Linked DNA regions of Streptantibioticus cattleyicolor NRRL 8057 = DSM 46488. The protein of the gene in region 2 interacts with the protein of the main gene of each other region in a pairwise test. Links are inferred from orthologs where the notes say so. Each region holds a gene or a part of one and is shown on either strand. Other genes may lie near its edges. The genes, in order: rpe and eno.

Region 1 (9,057 bases), 3.5 Mb from region 2 along the record:
GCCACCGCCCCGGCGTCCGACCTGTCGGCGTGGCGGGCGTCGGGGCGGGGCGGCGTACGGACACGGCGGGCGCAGCCGCCGTCGGAAGCGGGCCCGGGCAGGCGCGTGACGCGCCGCGGGCCCCGGGATCAGCCGTTCCGGGGGGCCGGGACGGTGCCCGGGACGGGGCCGGGGACAGCGGCTCCGGGGAAGGCGTCGTCACGCAGCGCGGTGGGCTGCGCGGTGCCCATCGGCACGGTGCGGGCGGCGGGGACGGTACGCGCCGGGGCGGCGGGCAGCGGACGCGGCGCGACCGTCGGGGCGCGGCCGGCGGTGGCGGCCTCCGGCTGCGCGGTCGCCCGGCGCGAGCCGTAACGGCGGTGCACCGCCTGCTTGGTGACCCCGAGCGCGGAGCCCACCGCGTCCCAGGAGAAGCCGAGCGAGCGGTCGAAGTCGACCGCGGCGGTGACCAGGGTCTCGACGCTGTCGCGCAGCTCCTGCGCAAGGCGCACGGTGGGGGCCGGGGCACGGCCGTAGACGACGAATCCGGCGGCGGGCCCGGTACGCCGCGGGCGGTAGACGTTGCCCAACTGCGCGGTCAGGGTGCGCAGTGCGTCCACCTGCCGGCGGACCCGTTCGATGTCCCGCACCAACAGGTGCAGACTGGCCCGTGCCTGGGCGTCGTGGGTTGCGTGGTCGGCCATGAACAAGCCTCTCGAACCGGCGATGCTGAGTGAGTTTCGGACGGTCGGGAAATCCCGGACCGGTACGGGCCGATGGGAACGGCCCGATTTCGGTCAATCTGCCTTGACCAACGCGTCACGGGCCCCTCGGGTCACGCTCCGGGGGGCGTTTCGCGGCGCGGTCACCGCGTGCGCCCTTCCGTACGCCCCCGTACGCATCCCGGGCCCCCTCGCGCGCCGGGCGCGTCCGTCACGGTCACGCGCCTGATGCGCCCTGCGTGCGCGGCCCGGCCGCTTCCCGTGCGCCCCCGGGGAGGGCCGGGCACCGCCGCCCCTAGACTTGGGGGCCGGTCCCGCCCGTCCCGCCAGGTCCGTTCCCCGACAGGAGCCAGCCGTGTCCGTCCTGCCGATCCGCCTCTTCGGCGACCCGGTCCTGCGTATGAAGGCGCAGCCGGTCACCGATTTCGACAAGGAGCTGCGCACGCTGGTGAAGGACCTCACCGACACCATGGCCGCGGCCCCCGGCGCGGGGCTGGCCGCCCCCCAACTCGGCGTATCCCTGCGGGTGTTCACCTATCACGTCGACGGTGAGCTGGGCCACCTGGTCAACCCCGACCTCTCCTTGACCGAGGAGGAGCAGGACGGCCCCGAGGGCTGCCTGTCGCTGCCCGGGCTGACCTACGACTGCAAGCGCGCGTACGGCGTGGTGGCCAAGGGGTTCAACATGTACGGCGACCCGGTCACCGTCGAGGGCACCCGGCTGCTCGCCCGCTGCGTCCAGCACGAGACCGACCACCTGGACGGCATCGTCTTCATCGACCGGCTCGACCCCGAGCAGCGCAAGGCGGCGATGAGGGCGATACGCGAGGCGGAGTGGGCCGGACAGACCGCTCCGCAGGTGAAGTTCTCCCCGCACCGCACGTTCGGCCGCGCGCTGTGACCGGCGGGGGCGGCCGTGGTGTCACCGCCCGCCGCGTTCCCCGCACTTCCCGACAGGTCCCCGTTCGAAAGGCACCGCACCCACGATGAGGCTCGTCTTCGCCGGCACCCCCGAGGTCGCCGTCCCCGCCCTGGAGGCGCTGCTCGCCTCGGACCGGCACGAGGTCGCCGCCGTCGTCACCCGGCCCGACGCCCCCGCCGGGCGTGGCCGCAAGCTGGTGGCGAGCCCGGTCGCGCAGCGCGCCCAGGACGCCGGGATCGAGGTGCTCAAGCCCGCCCGCCCGCGGGACGAGGCGTTCCTGGCCCGGCTGCGGGAGATCGCCCCGGACTGCTGTCCGGTGGTGGCGTACGGCGCCCTGCTGCCGCGCGTCGCGCTGGACGTGCCCCGGCACGGCTGGGTCAACCTGCACTTCTCGCTGCTGCCGGCGTGGCGTGGCGCGGCCCCCGTGCAGCACGCCGTGCTGGCCGGTGACGAGGTCACCGGCGCCTCGACGTTCCAGATCGAGGAGGGGCTCGACTCCGGCCCGGTCTACGGCGTGATCACCGAGACCATCAAGGCCGACGACACCAGCGGCGCACTGCTTCAGCGTCTGGCGCAGTCCGGTGCCGGACTCCTGGCGGCCACCATGGACGGCATCGAGGACGGCACCCTGGTGGCCCGCCCGCAGCCCGAGGAGGGCGTCACCCTGGCCCCCAAGCTGTCGGTGGCCGACGCCCAGGTGGACTGGTCCGCCCCGGCGCTCCGTGTCGACCGCGTGGTCCGCGGCTGCACCCCGGCCCCCGGCGCCTGGACGCTCCACCGCGGCGAACGCCTCAAACTCGCCGCCCCGGTACGCCTCCTGCCCGACCGCGCCGACCTCGACCTGGCCCCCGGCGAACTCGCCGTCACCAAGAACGCCGTCTACGTCGGCACCGGCTCCCACCCCGTCCAGCTCACCGACGTCCAACCCCAGGGCAAGAAGCGCATGCCCGCCCCCGACTGGGCCCGCGGCACCCGCCTGACCTCCGGCGACCACCTGGGCACCTGACCCCCGCCCGAGCGACCTCGGCGCGGGACGCCGGGTTCCTCCGGCGGTGATTCCCGGAGGGGGCCGGGCCGCCGGGCCCCCTCCGGTTGGGGGAGGGCCGGGCGTCGGCGGATGTGTTGGCGACGGACCGCCTGCTCCGGTGTGGGCTGGGCGTGGGGTCGGCCGGGTCTCTCCGGGTGGGGAGGGCCGTGCGGGTGCGGGGTCCTGTGGCGCGTGGGGGCGGTTGGTGTGGGACCTGTTTCCGGGCCGTCGGGTGCCTTCGGGTGGGGGAGGGCCGGGTGTCGGCGGATGTGTTGGCGACCGACCGCCTGCCCCGGCGAGGGCTGAGCGCGGGGCACCGCGGCGCGCTTCGCCGCCCGTCCACGGCTCGCCGGCAGCGCGACCGCGCGAGCGGCCGACGTGGGACGACGGGGCCGCGGGCCGTCCCGCTCGGGCTCGTCTCCCCGGACCCCTCCGGGCACCGCGGCGCGTGACGCCGGTCGGCGCGGGGCCCGGCGCGGGGCCGTCGCCGAGTTCCGGTCGGCAGCGCGGCCGTGTCCCGCACGCGGCCCCGGCCCCGGGCACCGGCGTCCGAGGGGGCTTCCGGCGTACCGCCACCCGCCCCGGCGGGGGCTCGCCGCCACCGCGCCCCCGGCCCCGACCGGCCACTCGTCGGCGGGCGGTCACGTAGGGTGGGCGGACCGGGGCATCCGGTCGGCGGCGGACGTAGGGACGGGCGCGGGCGGGGTGGCCGGGTGGTAGTGCCGTCGCCGACTTCTTCCGGAGCACCTTTCCCGTGAACGACCGTTCCCGCCGCCCGCAGGGCAAGCCGTACCGACCCCGCCGACCGCGCCCCGACGCCGTGCGCGAGCTGGCCTACGACGCGCTGCGGGCGGTGGACGAGCGGGACGCCTACGCCAACCTCGTGCTGCCGTCGCTGCTGCGCGAGGCCGAGCGCAAGGGCGGGTTCGACCGGCGTGACGCGGCGCTCGCCACCGAGCTGGTCTACGGCACGCTGCGCCGCCAGGGCACCTACGACGCCGTGCTCGCCGCCTGCGTGGACCGGCCGTTGCGCGAGGTCGACCCGCCGGTGCTCGACGTACTCGCCCTCGGCGCCCACCAGTTGCTCGGCACCCGGATCCCGCCGCACGCCGCGGTCTCGGCCACCGTCGACCTGGCCCGCGCGGTGCTGGGGGAGGGGCGGGCGAAGTTCGTCAACGCCGTGCTGCGCAAGGTGGCCGCCCACGACCTGGACGGCTGGCTGGACCGGGTCGCGCCGCCGTACGACGAGGACCCCGAGGAACACCTCGCCGTCGTCCACTCGCATCCGCGCTGGGTCGTCTCCGCGCTGTGGGACGCGCTGGGCGGCGGGCGGGCCGGGATCGAGGAGTTGCTCGCCGCCGACAACGAACGCCCGGAGGTGACGCTGGTCGCGCGGCCGGGGCGGGCCACCACCGAGGAACTGGTCGCCGCGGCCGGTGGCGAGACGCTGCCGGGCCGCTGGTCGCCGTATGCCGTACGGCTCACCGAGGGCGGCGACCCGGCGGCGCTGGACGCGGTGCGCGAGGGCCGCGCCGGGGTGCAGGACGAGGGGAGCCAGCTGGTCGCCCTCGCGCTCGCCGACGCCCCGCTGGACGGCCCCGACGCCCGCTGGCTGGACGGCTGCGCGGGACCGGGCGGCAAGGCGGCGCTGCTCGGCGCGCTCGCCGCGCGACGCGGTGCCGCCCTGCTCGCCTCCGAGAAGCAGCCGCACCGCGCCCGTCTGGTGGCCCGTTCGCTCGCCGGCAACCCCGGCCCGTACCAGGTGGTCACCGCCGACGGCACCCGGCCGGCGTGGCGGGCGGAGGCGTTCGACCGGGTGCTGGTGGACGTGCCGTGCAGCGGCCTGGGCGCGCTGCGCCGCCGCCCCGAGGCGCGCTGGCGGCGCCGCCCGGAGGACGTGGCCGCCTTCGCCCCGCTCCAGCGCGGACTGCTGCGTTCCGCGCTGCGGGCCGTCCGGGTCGGCGGGGTCGTGGCGTACGCCACCTGTTCGCCGCATCCGGCGGAGACCCGGGTGGTCGTCGACGACGTGCTGCGCGGCCGGGCCGGCGGCCCTGCGGTGCCGGCCGAGTGGATCGACGCCCGGCCGCTGCTGCCCGGCCTCCCCGGCCTCGGCGACGGGCCGGACGTCCAGCTGTGGCCGCACCGGCACGGCACCGACGCGATGTACCTGGCGCTGCTGCGGCGCACCGGCTGACCACCGCGGGTCCCCGGTTCGGCCCGGCCGGGGCGGGCGCGGGATACTGGGCCCCATGCGCCCGCAGATCAACCCCAGCATCCTGTCCGCCGACTTCGCCCGCCTCGCCGAGGAGGCGGACGCCGTGGCGGGGGCCGACTGGCTCCATGTCGACGTGATGGACAACCACTTCGTGCCCAACCTCACGCTCGGCGTGCCCGTCGTGGAGTCGCTGCGCAAGGCCACCGGAACCCCGCTCGACTGCCACCTGATGATCGAGCAGCCGGACCGCTGGGCGCCGCAGTACGTGGAGGCGGGCGCGGGTTCGGTCACCTTCCACGCCGAGGCGGCGGCGGCCCCGGTGCGGCTGGCCCGGGAGATCCGGGCCAAGGGGGCGCGGGCCGCGATGGCGCTCAAGCCCGCCACGCCCGTCGAGCCCTACGAGGACCTGCTCCCCGAACTCGACATGATCCTGGTGATGACGGTCGAGCCGGGCTTCGGCGGCCAGTCCTTCCTCGACATCATGCTGCCCAAGATCCGCCGCACCCGGGAGCTGATCGCCAAGCACGGCCTCGACCTGTGGCTCCAGGTGGACGGCGGGGTCTCGGAGCGGACCATCGAGCGGTGCGCGGAGGCCGGCGCCGACGTCTTCGTGGCCGGTTCGGCGGTCTACGGCGCCGACGACCCGGCGGAGGCGGTGCGCAAGCTGCGTAACCAGGCCGGGTCGGCGCTGGCCTCGGCGAGCTGGGCCTGCGCCCACTGAGCCGGGCGGACGACGGCGGGCCACCGGCCGGCTGAACGCGGGCTGAACGGCGGCCACCCCGGCGCGGGTGCCCCCGTTCACCGGGCTCCCGTAGATTGGAATGGAGCAAGTCCCTGTGATCGGAGGGCCCCAAGCGCGTCGACATCTGCAAAGATGATGCAAAGATGAGCGTGTAGGGATTCAGATGAGCACTGGGGAGGGTGACGTGACCACTGGCCGCTCACCGGTCCGCATGGGCCCCGCCGAGATGGTGCAGGCGGCGGCGATGGCCCGTCGCTTCTACCTGGAGGGCAAGTCCAAGATCCAGATCGCGGAGGAGTTCGGCGTCAGCCGGTTCAAGGTCGCGCGCGTGCTGGAGTCGGCGCTCGAACGCGACCTGGTCCGCATCGAGATCCGGGTGCCGGCCGAACTCGACGCGGAGCGCTCCGACGCCCTGCGGGCCCGGTACGGACTGCGCCACGCCGTGGTCGTCGAGTCCCCCTCCGACCAGACCGCCGACTCGCCCGACCCGGAGAACCTCGGCGCGGTCGCCGCCGGCCTCCTGGGCGAACTGGTGACCGAGGGCGATGTGCTCGGCCTCGCCTGGGGCCGTTCCATCATCACCATGGCCAACGCCCTCGACCGGCTACCGCCGTGCACCGTCGTCCAGCTCACCGGCGTCTACGACGCGGGCACCGCCGAACGCGGCTCGGTCGAGGCCGTCCGCCGGGCCGCCCAGGTCTCCGGCGGCGAGGCCCATCCGATGTACGCGCCGATGGTGCTCCCCGACGCGGCCACCGCCGCCGCGCTGCGCAAGCAGACCGGGATCGCCGCGGCCATGGGCTACTTCGACAAGGTCACCGTGGCCGTGGTCTCCATCGGCTCCTGGGAACCGCGGGTCTCCACCGTGTACGACGCCCTCACCGACGCCGAGCGCAAGCACTACGCCGACCTCGGGGTGGCCGCCGAGATGTCCTCCCACCTGTTCGACGCCGAGGGCCGCCGGGTCGGCCGCGACCTGGGCGAACGATGCATAACCGTGGACGCCGACCGGCTGCGCCGGGTGCCCGAGGTGGTGGCGATCGCGGGCGGCATCCGCAAGGCCGCCGCGGTCGGCGCGGTGCTCCGCTCCGGGCTGGTCACCTCCCTGGTCACCGACACCGCCGCCGCCGACCACCTGCTGGAGAAGCAGTCGCCGGGCGTGCGCCCGGCCATCGAGCGGGCCGACCCGGGCACCGCGTAACCCCGCGCCCCGGTCCCGCTCCGGCGCGCGCCCGACCACCGCCGACCCGGCCGGTGCGCGCCCGCTCCGGCGCCACCCGAGTGCTGACGATCCGTCAGGAAGCGTCGGTCCACGGCCACCGGGGCGCGGCCGGAGCGGCGGTGTGGCACCATCACCGGCATGCGTCACCGCTCACCGTCCACCGCACTGCGACTGTTGTGCGCCCTGCTCGCCGCCGTGGCCCTCGCCCTGGCCGGCTGTTCCGCGCACCCCCGAACCGCCGCCGAACACCGCTCCGGCGGCCCCGCGCGCACCGCGCCGTCGGCCACCACGCAGGGCGGCCACCGGCTGCGTACCGTGCCGGCGAGCAGCCTGCCCGCCGAGGCCCAGCGCACCCTGCGGCTGATCGCGGCCGGCGGCCCGTTCCCGTACCCCAAGGACGGCGTGGTCTTCGGGAACTACGAAGGGGTGCTGCCCAAGGAGCCGCGCGGCTACTACCACGAGTACACCGTGCCCACCCCGGGCTCCCGGGACCGCGGCGCCCGGCGCATCGTGACCGGCTCCCACCAGGAGCGCTACTACAGCCAGGACCACTACCGGACGTTCGTGGCGGTGAGTTCGCGATGACCGGGGCCGACGAGGACGGGCTGGCCGCCCTGCTCGGCGGACCGCTGCCGCACGGCATCGTCCACGTGCCCCAGGGCCGCGCCGCCGGGGACGTGCTGGACGCCGCCCACGTCACCGGCTGGCAGACGGTACGGCTGAGCCTGGACGGCGTCGCCGACAAGGCCGGCTTCCTGGACGCCTGCGCCCGCCGCCTCGGCCTGCCGGAGTGGTTCGGGCACAACTGGGACGCGCTCCACGACTGCCTGACCGACCCCGACTGGGCGCTGCCCGGCCACGCGACACCGGGGCGGCGGCTGGTCCTGGTCACCGGCTGGACGGCGCTGGCCGAGGCGGCCCCCGCGGAGTGGGAGACCGCTCAGCGGGTGCTGGCCGACGCGGTCGGCCACTGGCGGTCGACCGCCACCCCGCTGCTGGTGGTCGTCGACCGGCCGCCCGCCGACCCGTTCGCCGACGCCTTCGAGGACCCGCTCACAGACCCGGAGCCCCCCACACCGGGAACCAGCGGCTGAGGTCCTCCTCCACCCGCAGGTCGTTGCCGATCAACGCCTTCACCTGGAGCTCCAGCGCGTTGTCCCGCTTCTCCCCTCGGCGCGGCGCGAACGGGTAGAACGTGCCCCGCTTGTAGAGGTAGACCAGCGCCAGCGCGCGCCCCTCGGCGTCCTGGAAACCCACCAGCGAGCACAGCAACTGCGGGCCGAAACCGCCGTCCTGCAACGTGGTGTTGACCGCGTGCAGATCGTTGACGAGCCCCGCCACGTCGTCCGGGTCGTGGCGGGAGAGCAGCCAGGTATAGCCGTAGGAATCCTGGCTGAACTCCACCGGGGCGGCGCCGCCGGCCACGTCCGCGTCCAGCAGCCCCTGGACCTCCGCGCGCAGTTGGGCGAAGGCGCCGCCCTCCACCGCGGCGAAGCAGACCGAGCCCTGGCCGGTCGGCCTCAGACCCGCGGCGGCCTGGAGGGTGACCGCGGCCGACGGCAGGCCGAAGAGCTGGTCGAGGTCGGGCCGCACCGGCTTGCTGCGGCCGAGCAGGGTGTCGAGGAAGCCCACGGGCGGTCAGCTCCTGTCGGGAAGTCGGGGAGTGGAGTGGGGGAGTCGGTTCCGGGAGCGGTGGTTCAGCCCTGGCCCAGCTCCGCGGCGATCCGGCCGAGCTGCTCCAGCCGCTGCTCCAGCGTCGGGTGGGTGGACAGCAGGTTGGACAGGCTCTCCCGGGAGGCGATGGCCGGCGCGAAGTAGAAGGCGTTGAACGGCTCGGCCTTGCGCAGGTCCTCGGTGGGGATCCGGGCCATCGCGCCGCTCACCTTGGTCAGCGCCGAGGCGAGCGCGGAGGGGCGGCCGGTGAGCTGGGCGGCCGAACGGTCCGCGGACAGCTCCCGGTACCGCGACAGCATCCGGGTCAGCAGGAAGCTGATCGCGTACACCACCGCGCTCACCAGCGGTACCAGCAGCGCGATGATCGCCGCGTTCTGGTCCCGTCCGCCCCGGGCCCGGAAGCCGCCCCACAGTCCGATCCGGGTGATCATCCCGGCCAGCACACCGAGGAACGAGGCGATCGTCATCACCGCCACGTCCTTGTGGGCCACGTGCGACAACTCGTGGGCGAGCACGCCTTCCAGCTCGTGGGGTTCGAGCCGGCGCAGCAGTCC
Region 2 (9,005 bases):
CCGAGGTGGCCACGAAACGCACCCGTTCGGCGCCGAGGCCGGCGATGACGTCGGCGTAGCGGCGGCAGGCGGCGAAGGTGCGCTCCAGCGCCTCGGGGGCCAGCCGCCCGGTGCGGTCCACGTCCTGGCCGAGCCGGACGATCTCCATCCGGCGGTCGAGGTCGGTGATGGCCCCGGTGGCCAGGTCGGCGTCGGCGACCAGCAGCCGGATGGAGTTGGTGCCGCAGTCGACCGCGGCGACCCTGGTCACGCGTCCTCCCCGGCACCGTCGGACGGGCACCCCGCGCAGGGGCCCTTGCGCCACCATTCCGGCAGCATCGCGATCGCCTCGTCGCCCAGCGGGTTGACGCCGGGGCCGGCCGCCAGCGAGTGGGCGACCAGCACGTGCAGGCACTTGACCCGGTCGGGCATGCCGCCGGCGCTGGGGAAGCCGGCCAGCACCTCGACGGCGTCCCGGCGGGCGATGTAGTCCTCGTGGGCGGCGCGGTAGGCGGCGGCCAGCTCCGGGTCCTCGGCGAGCCGGGCCGTCATCTCCTTCATCACGCCGTCGGCCTCCAGGGTGCCGATGGCGGAGGCGGCCCGCGGGCAGGTCAGGTAGTACAGCGTCGGGAACGGCGTGCCGTCCGGCAGCCGGGGCGCGGTCTCCACCACGTCCGGCAGCCCGCACGGACAGCGGTGCGCGACGCTTCGCAGACCGCGCGGCACACGGCCGAGCTGCTCGCCGATGGCGGCGACGTCGGCCTCGGTGGGCGGGGACGGTTCGGTGCGGGGCGGAGGGTTTTCCATGGGGCTTTCTCGTCGGGGTGCGGGCGGGACGGGGGTGGGGCAACGCGCCGGTCAGCGGCGGGCGTCGGAGGAGTTCACCCCGTCCCACAGGTTGTCGTACCAGGGCCGGTCGGTCGCGCCGGACGGGTCCGAGCCGTGCCGGGCGGCGCCGTCCCCGGGCAGCCCGGGCAGCACGTAACCGGTCTCGCCGGGCATGACGTAGTGCAGGTGCTCACGCGCCTGGGACTTGACGAACTCCGGGTCCGACCAACGGGCCTTGGCCTCCCGCAGCCGGTCCACCTCGCGGCGCTGTGCCTCGGCCTGCCGACGCTGGTCGGCGATTTGGGCGCGCTGGGCGACGTACTGACGGGTCGGATAGGCGAGCGCCACCACCAGCGCGCACACGGTGAGCGCCAGCAGCGCGGCGCGGCCGGTGAGCTTGCCGCGCCTCGGCCGCCGGCCGGTGGCCCGGTAGACGCGGGCCTGTGCCTGCTGGCCCAGGGCCTTCAGCCTCGCCGCGGTGGAGAACCGATCCGCCGCCACGCCGTCTCCCCTCGCCGTTGGCCCCGCCGGGCTCGCTGGTGTCCCCGCACACGGTACGGGACCGGGTGCGGGGACCTGTGCAGCGGGACGCGCCGGATGACCGGGGCGCGGACGCCGGTTACTGGTTGCGGAAGCGCGGGAAGGCGCTGCGGCCGGCGTAGACCGCGGCGTCGTCCAGGATCTCCTCGATGCGCAGCAACTGGTTGTACTTGGCGACGCGGTCGGAACGGGCCGGGGCACCGGTCTTGATCTGGCCGCAGTTGGTGGCCACGGCCAGGTCGGCGATGGTGACGTCCTCGGTCTCGCCGGAGCGGTGCGACATCATGCACTTGTAGCCGCTGCGCTGGGCCAGCTCGACGGCGTCCAGCGTCTCGGTGAGCGAGCCGATCTGGTTGACCTTCACCAGCAGCGCGTTGGCGGTGTTGCTGTCGATGCCGCGCTGGAGGCGCTCGGGGTTGGTGACGAACAGGTCGTCACCGACGAGCTGGACCTTGTCGCCGAGCTGGTCGGTGATGGTCTTCCAGCCGTCCCAGTCCTCCTCGTGCAGCGGGTCCTCGATGGAGACCAGCGGGTAGGCGTCGACCAGCTCGCCGTAGTAGGCGCTCATCTCGGCGGCGGTGCGCTCCTTGCCCTCGAAGACGTAGACGCCCTCCTTGTAGAACTCGGAGGCGGCGACGTCCAGGGCGAGCGCGATGTCCTGGCCGGGCTGGAAGCCGGCCTTCTTGATGGCCTCCACGATCAGGTCGAGGGCGGCCCGGTTGGACTCCAGGTCGGGCGCGAAGCCGCCCTCGTCGCCGAGGCCGGTGGACAGGCCGCGCTCCTTGAGGACGCCCTTGAGCGCGTGGTACGTCTCGGCACCCCAGCGCAGCGCCTCGGAGAACGACTCGGCGCCGATCGGCGCGATCATGAACTCCTGGATGTCCACGTTGGAGTCGGCGTGGGCGCCGCCGTTGAGGATGTTCATCATCGGCACCGGCAGCACGTGCGCGTTGGGGCCGCCGATGTAGCGGAAGAGCGGCAGGTCGGACGCCTCGGAGGCGGCGTGCGCCACGGCCAGGGAGACGCCGAGGATGGCGTTGGCGCCCAGCGAGGACTTGTCGGGGGTGGCGTCCAGGTCGAGCATCGCCTGGTCGATCAGGCGCTGCTCGGTGGCGTCGTAGCCGACCAGCTCCGGACCGATCTGCTCGATGACGGCGAGGACGGCCTTCTCGACGCCCTTGCCCCCGTAGCGCGCCTTGTCACCGTCGCGGAGTTCGAGGGCCTCGAAGGCGCCGGTGGAGGCGCCGGACGGAACGGCGGCACGACCGGTGCTGCCGTCGTCGAGGCCGACCTCGACCTCGACGGTGGGGTTGCCTCGCGAGTCGAGGATTTCCCGGGCTACGACGACGTCGATGGACGGCACGAGCATCTCCTTTGGGATGTGTGTCTTGCTCTGCGCCATGAGCCTAACCGGCGCGGGGCCCGGCCCGGCCCGACGGTCCGGACGCCGGGCCGAAAATGCCCCGGCCGGACACGCTCGGGGGAAGGCGTGTCCGGCCGGGGAGACGGGGACGGGCGCTCGGCGCGCCCTGGCCCGGCGCGGGCCGCCCCCGTTACCGGGGGTGCCCGGGCCGGCCCTGGTCAGCGCAGGTGCAGGTGCTGACCGGGGAAGATGAGGTTGGCGTCCTTGACGACGTCCTTGTTGAGGTCGAAGAGCTTCTGCCAGCCACCGGCGACCTGGTGGTCGGCGGCGATCTTCGACAGGGTGTCGCCGGCCTGGACGGTGTACTCACCGGTGCCGCGCTGCACCGGGGCGGCCGGGGCGGCGTGCCGCGGGGCGTGGCGGTGCTGGGTGGGGGCCGGGGCGGCGGGCTTGGCCGGCTTGACGGCGTCGGTCTGCGCCGAGGCGGCGTTGCCGGAGCCGGCGGTGTCGACCGCCGGAGCGGGGCCGCCGGAGGTCAGCGGACCGGCGTAGGCGCACTGCCAGGCGCCCGGGCCCTGCATCTTCAGCAGCTGCTCGGCGACGGCGATCTGCTGGTCCTTGGTGGCGTAGTCGGCACGCGAGGCGTACTTCAGACCGCCGGCGGCGGCCCAGCTGGACGGCGAGAACTGCAGGCCGCCGTAGTGGCCGTTGCCACCGGTGTCGTGGTTGGACCAGTTGCCGCTGGACTCGCACTGGGCGACGCGGTCCCACACGGAGACCGAGGCGGCGGAGGCGGAGGTGGCGCTCAGCAGCGGAGCGGCGACGGCGGCGCCGGCGACACCGGCGAACGTGGCGATGCGAACGGCCTTGGAGGCACGACGGTGCTTGCCCATGGGGAAGTGATCCTCACCGACGCCTACGAGGTGAGCTGTCGGGTGCGGGCCGAGTGAGTGCCCGGTCGGTGCCGTGGTGGCACGCGACTTAACCCCAAGCCGGGCCGTGCGGCGGGGCGTTGGGCCCGTACCGTCCGGTCCGGCGGAGAACCTGGGTCCCCCGCTCCTGCCTACGGCGCTCTCGCGTCGACTGTTCCCGTCGGTGGGCGGCAGGACTCGGCGTTCCCGACCGACAGGGCTCGCGGTGGCGAGCGGTGAAGACCATAAGCACAGCCCCGCCGGGCCCGGCAACCACGGCCGGGTTCCCGGCCAGGGCCCCGGCTAGGACCGCGACGGGGACGAAAACGCAGGTCGACGGCGGTGCGCTCAAGATCGGCAACGGTCGGACGGGGGCGCCGGCCGGGAGAGTTATGTCACAGCCGGACGCCCCCTTACCCGGGGTTCAGTGACCGAGGGTGAGGTGCTGTCCGGGCAGGATCAGGTCGGGGTCGGAGCCCACCACGGACTTGTTGGCGTCGTACAGCGCCGGCCAGCCGCCCGTCACGGAGTGGTCGGTGGCGATCTGGGAGAGGTTGTCCCCGGGCCGGACGGTGTAGGCGGCGGACGTGTCGCCCTGCCGCGGCACGGTGGGGCGGGCGTGGGAGCCGCCGCGGGAGGTCTCGTCGTCGCCGCCGCGGTCACCGGTGGCGGGGGCGGAGGGGGTCTCCTGCGGGGCCTGCGCGGTGGTGTCGGGGACCGGGGGCTTGGCGTGGCGGCCGGTGGGGGTGGGGCTGCCGGAGGGGGTGGTGGTGGGGCTGCCGGCCGACGGGGTCGGGGAGGCGGAGGACGAGGCGGTGCCCGACGGGGTCGGGGAGGCCGACGGGGTGCCGGAGGGCGCGGTGGAGGCCGAGGCCGACGGTGTCGGGGAGGAGGCCGAGGAAGAGGAGGAGGGGGCGGACGGGCCGGTGTCCGGGCCGGTGTCCTGCGGGCCGTCGGAGGGGCGGGCCGGCGGGTCGTCGTGGGTGCGGGTGGTGCCGGAGGCGGTGCCGTCCCCGGTCTGCGGGACGCCGGGGTCGACGGCGGCGGGGGCGCCGCCCTGGGTCAGCCCCGCGTCGGCGGCGCAGTCCTGCCAGGCGGAGACGCCGCGGGCGGCGAGGATCTTCTCGGCCACGGCTATCTGCTGCTGCCGGCTGGCCAGGTCGGGCTGGGGCGCGTACGACAGGCCGCCGTACTGCTCCCACTCGGACTGGGTCAGCAGCAGCCCGCCGTAGTAGCCGTTGCCGGTGTCGGCGCTCCACGCGCCGCCGCTCTCGCACTGGGCGACCCGGTCCCAGGTGCCGGTGGACGCGGCCTGGGCGCCACCGGAGGCCAGCAGCGGCAGTGTCATCCCGGCCCCTGCGACCCCGGCGGCCACGACGATTCTGGGCGCCTGCCGCGGCTTTCGGTGCTGGCCGTTACCGGACCTGAGCATGGAGTGCCTTTCTCCGACGTCACGGACGACCGCAGAGCGTAGCGTCGTTCGGTGGCGGTTACGGGGGGATGTAGTGGAGATCACGCGACGGTCACGTTACTGACGAGTCGTCAGTTGACCTTGTTCGCACCGGTATCGGCCGAGCGGTCCGGCTCCGGGGTGAACGTCACCGGGAGTTCCCGCAGACCGCGCATGATCAGCCCGCCACGCCACCGCAACTCCCCTTCCGGCACCGCGAGTTGGAGGTCGGGCAGCCGGGTCAGCAGGGTGGCCAGCGCGGTCCTGCCCTCCAGCCGGGCCAGCGGGGCGCCCAGGCAGTAGTGGATGCCGTGGCCGAAGCCCAGGTGCGGGTTGTCCCGGCGGGCCAGGTCGAGGGTGTCGGGCCGGTCGAACCGCGCCGGGTCCCGGTCGGCGGCGGCCAGCACCACCAGCACCGGCTCCCCCGTGCCGATCCGCCGGCCGCCGATGGTCAGCGGCTCGGTGGCGAACCGCCAGGTCGCCAGCTCCACCGGCCCGTCGTACCGCAGCAGCTCCTCGACCCCGGTGTCCAGCACCGCCGTCTCCCCCGCCGCCAGCGCGTCGGTGAGCACCCGGCGCTGCCCCGGGTCGCGCAGCAGGGCGTAGGTGCCGTTGCCGATCAGGTTCACGGTGGTCTCGAAACCGGCGAACAGCAGGATGAACGCCATCGCGGCGGCCTCGTTCTCGGTCAGGTGCTCCCCGTGGTCACTGGCCCGGATCAGCCCCGAGATCAGGTCGTCGCCGAGCGCGGCCCGCTTGCGGTGGATGAGTTCCAGCAGGTAGGCGCGCATCCGTTTGACCGCCCGGGCGACCCCGCCGCGCGGCCCGCCGCCGTGCCGGATCATCGTCCCCGCCCAGTCCCGGAAATCGTCCTGGTCCTCGGCGGGCACCCCCAACAGGTCGCAGATGGCGTAGATCGGCAGCGGAAAGGCGAACTCGTGGATGAGGTCCGCCGACCCCCGCCCGGCGAAGCCGTCGATCAGCCGGTCGGTCAGCGCCTGCACCCGCGGCGCGAACTCCGCCACCCGCCGCGGCGTGAACGCCTTCGACACCAGCCGCCGCAACCGGGTGTGGTCGGGCGGATCGATGTTGAGCAGATGCGTCATGAGATCCGCGCTCCGCTCCCCCGGGATCCCAACCTTCCCCTTGGCGTGCGCCCGCTCGCTGTGGTGCACCGGGTTCTTCGACAGCCGGGCGTCCGCCAGCGCCTGCCGCGCGTCGGCGTACCGCGTCACCAGCCACGCGTTCACCCCACTGGGCAGCGTGGTCCGGTGCACCGGGGAGTTCTCCCGCAGCCACGCGTACGAGGGGTAGGGGTCGGCTGCGAACTCCCAGCTGAACAGGGACGGCGAAGGGGCGGCGGGCTCGTGGTCGTGCACGCCTCGACGGTAGCCGGTGGCCCGGCGCGCCCGGCGCCCGCGTCAGCGCCGCGGGGACCGGCCCAGCAGGGTGTCGCGGCTGAGGCGGTCGGCGCGGCGGGTGGTCTCGGGGAGGCGGTAGGAGGGGGCGAGGGCCAGCACGTGACGGCAGGCGGTGTCGAGGTCGATGCCGTGGCCCACGGAGACGTAGACGGGCTTGACGCCGTCCTGGGTGCGCAGCGCGCGGCCGACGGTCTCGCCGTCGTCCACGAGGTCGGCCTGCGCGCCGCGCCCGGACCCGAGGGCGGCCGGGTCGTAGCGGCCGACGAACGGGGTCTTGGCGACGCCGGCCGACGGGATGCCGGTGAGCAGCCCGAGGTGGCAGGCGAGTCCGAAACGGCGCGGGTGCGCCAGCCCGTGCCCGTCGCACAGCAGCAGCTCCGGGACCGACTCCAGGCGGTTCAACGCCTCGACGAGAACGGGGATTTCGCGGAAGGCGAACAGTCCCGGCACGTACGGGAAGGTGGCCACGCCCTGGGCCGTGGCCTGCTCGACGACGTCCAGCGTGGCGGTGTCCAGCACCACGACCCCGGCCGCGACGCGGTCCGACCCCTCGGCGTAGGCCACGTCCACCCCGGCGACCAGCCTCGGGCGGATCGGGCCCGGCCCGAGGCGGTCCACGTGGTCGCGGAGGCGTTCCTGGAGGCACAGGGCGTCGGCCTCGGTCCGAGGCCACGGCTCGTCAAGCGTGAAGCGCACACCCCATTCTGTCGCCCCCGCGGGTTCGCTCGCGCTGGCGGTCAGCCATTACCTCCCCGGGTTCCCCCGATCCCCCGTCTCGTCGTGGCTGACGTCACAGCTGTTTCCCCCCGCCCACCCGTGGCTGTGTTCGTACAGTGCGGGATGCGCACTGTCTGCCTGGGTTCCCGGGGGCCCTCCGGGGTGACTCCTCGCTCCACGCATCGTCTTCGGCTCTCCGCCGGTCCGCTGGGTCGCTGCGGGGACACCCCTGCACGCCCCCGTTCCGCATCGTTCCGCGCTGCGGCACGGGGTGGGTAAGAAAGGAGATCGGGGTCACCCCAACCTCCTCACTCACCCCCACCCGCGAAGAGAGGCACCCGCCAACGGACAGAAGGGGGTGTGCCGGGGGTGTCCCCGCAGCGACCCAGCGGGGCGGCCGAAAGCCGACAACGAAACCTGGAGCGAGGAGTCACCCCCGGCGCGCCCCCGACCCCGCACCGGCAATAGGCGAACCCACCCCGTGCCGAACCAAACCAAAAACCCACCCCCACCACCCACCAGACAGGGGCGAACGGGGGCCACCCCGGCAACCCGAACCGGGCGAACCGGCCACCACTGCATGGCCGGCCCAGCCGTGAGGGGCGGGGATACGGGGCCACCCCGGAAACCTGGAGCGGGCGAACCGGCCACCGCGTGATGGCCGGCCAAGCCGTGGGGGGCGGGGGGTTAGGTGCGGGGGCCGGGGTAGTCGCGGAATTCTTGGGGGCGGCGGCGACGGCCGTCGCGGGGGACCTCTTCGGCGGGCCGGGAGACGTCCTCGTACCCGCTCTCCACCTCGGGCGAGCGCTGCTCGACCGAGGTGGGCTCCCCGTACTGCTCACGCGTCCGCCACGCCGCCCCCCTCGGCTGCGGCGTCTGCGGCGGCACCGGCTCCTTCTCCCGCCTGCGACGCCCGTAGTGGAGCGCCAGGAAGCCCAGCGCGATGACGATGACGACGCCCACCACGAAGGGTCCGACGCCGACCAGCAGATCCTTGGTGACGGCTAGGTCCGTGCTCGGTGACCGCATCATGAGGCTCGGGTACCCGGCCGGCGGCGGATCACTCGGGCGGGGGCGGGCCCCCTGTCACTCGGGCCGGGCGGCGGCCTCCGCCGACCGGACCGCCGCGCGGTAGCGGCGGGCGGCGGCCCGCAGCGCGGACTCCGGGTCCACGCCCTGCCGTTCGGCGAGCGCGGCCAGGGCGAGCAGCCGGTCGCCGAGGTCGGCGTCGTCGGCGGGGGGCGGGGGCACGTCGAGGCCGGCGGCGCGTACCCGGCCGGCCAGTTTGGCCGCGAGGGCGAGGGCGGGCTGGTCGAGCGGGACGCCCTCGGTGACCGAGGAACGCCGTTTCTCGGCGGCCTTGGTGCGCAGCCAGTGCTCCTTGACCTCCTCCGGGGTGTGCGCGGTCTCGGTGCCGAAGACGTGCGGATGGCGGCGGATCAACTTGTCGACCAGCGCCCCGGCCACGTCGTCGATGGAGAACGGCTCCTCGGGGTCGTCCTGCGCGATGCGGGCGTGGAAGACCACCTGGAGCAGGACGTCGCCCAGTTCTTCCAGGTAGGCGGCGCGGTCGCCGTCCTCGATCGCCTCGACGAGTTCGTACGCCTCCTCGATGAGGTACTTCACCAGGCCCTCGCCGGTGCGGGTGCCGCTCCACGGGCATTCGGCGCGGATGCGGTCCATCACCTGGACGAGGTCGAGCAGCCGGGCCCCGGGCAGGTCGTAGGAGGCGGGGAGGAGTTCCAGGTCGGGCATGCGCAGCCGGCCGGAGCCGGCCAGCCGGGCCAGTTCGTCGG

What was found.
Region 1: the proteins of eno (region 2) and rpe interact in binary tests that used the Escherichia coli proteins (3 or more experiments, as listed by UniProt). The link is inferred for Streptantibioticus cattleyicolor NRRL 8057 = DSM 46488 from one-to-one orthologs.

The regions. Positions count from the first base shown.
Region 1 is NC_017586.1:5,766,300-5,775,356, forward strand. Bases 3,764-6,742 are described here. They hold rpe (ribulose-phosphate 3-epimerase), read left to right. Parts: upstream 3,764-4,899; coding sequence 4,900-5,586; downstream 5,587-6,742. Other genes in these bases: SCATT_RS25375 (RsmB/NOP family class I SAM-dependent RNA methyltransferase), read left to right, coding at 3,764-4,844; SCATT_RS25385 (sugar-binding transcriptional regulator), read left to right, coding at 5,771-6,742. Also shown: SCATT_RS25360 (hypothetical protein), read right to left, coding at 129-683; def (peptide deformylase), read left to right, coding at 1,057-1,602; fmt (methionyl-tRNA formyltransferase), read left to right, coding at 1,688-2,629; more of SCATT_RS25375, read left to right, coding at 3,405-3,763; more of SCATT_RS25385, read left to right, coding at 6,743-6,808; SCATT_RS25390 (guanyl-specific ribonuclease), read left to right, coding at 6,968-7,414; SCATT_RS25395 (barstar family protein), read left to right, coding at 7,411-7,923; PspA-associated protein PspAB, read right to left, coding at 7,883-8,461; zinc metalloprotease HtpX, read right to left, coding at 8,527-9,057. UniProt on the Escherichia coli protein: Catalyzes the reversible epimerization of D-ribulose 5-phosphate to D-xylulose 5-phosphate.
Region 2 is NC_017586.1:2,239,670-2,248,674, forward strand. Bases 569-3,495 are described here. They hold eno (phosphopyruvate hydratase), read right to left. Parts: upstream 2,711-3,495; coding sequence 1,427-2,710; downstream 569-1,426. Other genes in these bases: SCATT_RS09845 (DUF501 domain-containing protein), read right to left, coding at 569-786; SCATT_RS09850 (FtsB family cell division protein), read right to left, coding at 838-1,308; SCATT_RS09860 (LysM peptidoglycan-binding domain-containing protein), read right to left, coding at 2,929-3,495. In the rest of the region: SCATT_RS09840 (Ppx/GppA phosphatase family protein), read right to left, coding at 1-250; more of SCATT_RS09845, read right to left, coding at 247-568; more of SCATT_RS09860, read right to left, coding at 3,496-3,603; SCATT_RS09865 (LysM peptidoglycan-binding domain-containing protein), read right to left, coding at 4,046-5,053; SCATT_RS09870 (cytochrome P450 family protein), read right to left, coding at 5,164-6,450; SCATT_RS09875 (endonuclease V), read right to left, coding at 6,493-7,188; SCATT_RS09880 (DUF6479 family protein), read right to left, coding at 7,897-8,241; SCATT_RS09885 (nucleoside triphosphate pyrophosphohydrolase), read right to left, coding at 8,296-9,005. UniProt on the Escherichia coli protein: Catalyzes the reversible conversion of 2-phosphoglycerate (2-PG) into phosphoenolpyruvate (PEP). It is essential for the degradation of carbohydrates via glycolysis.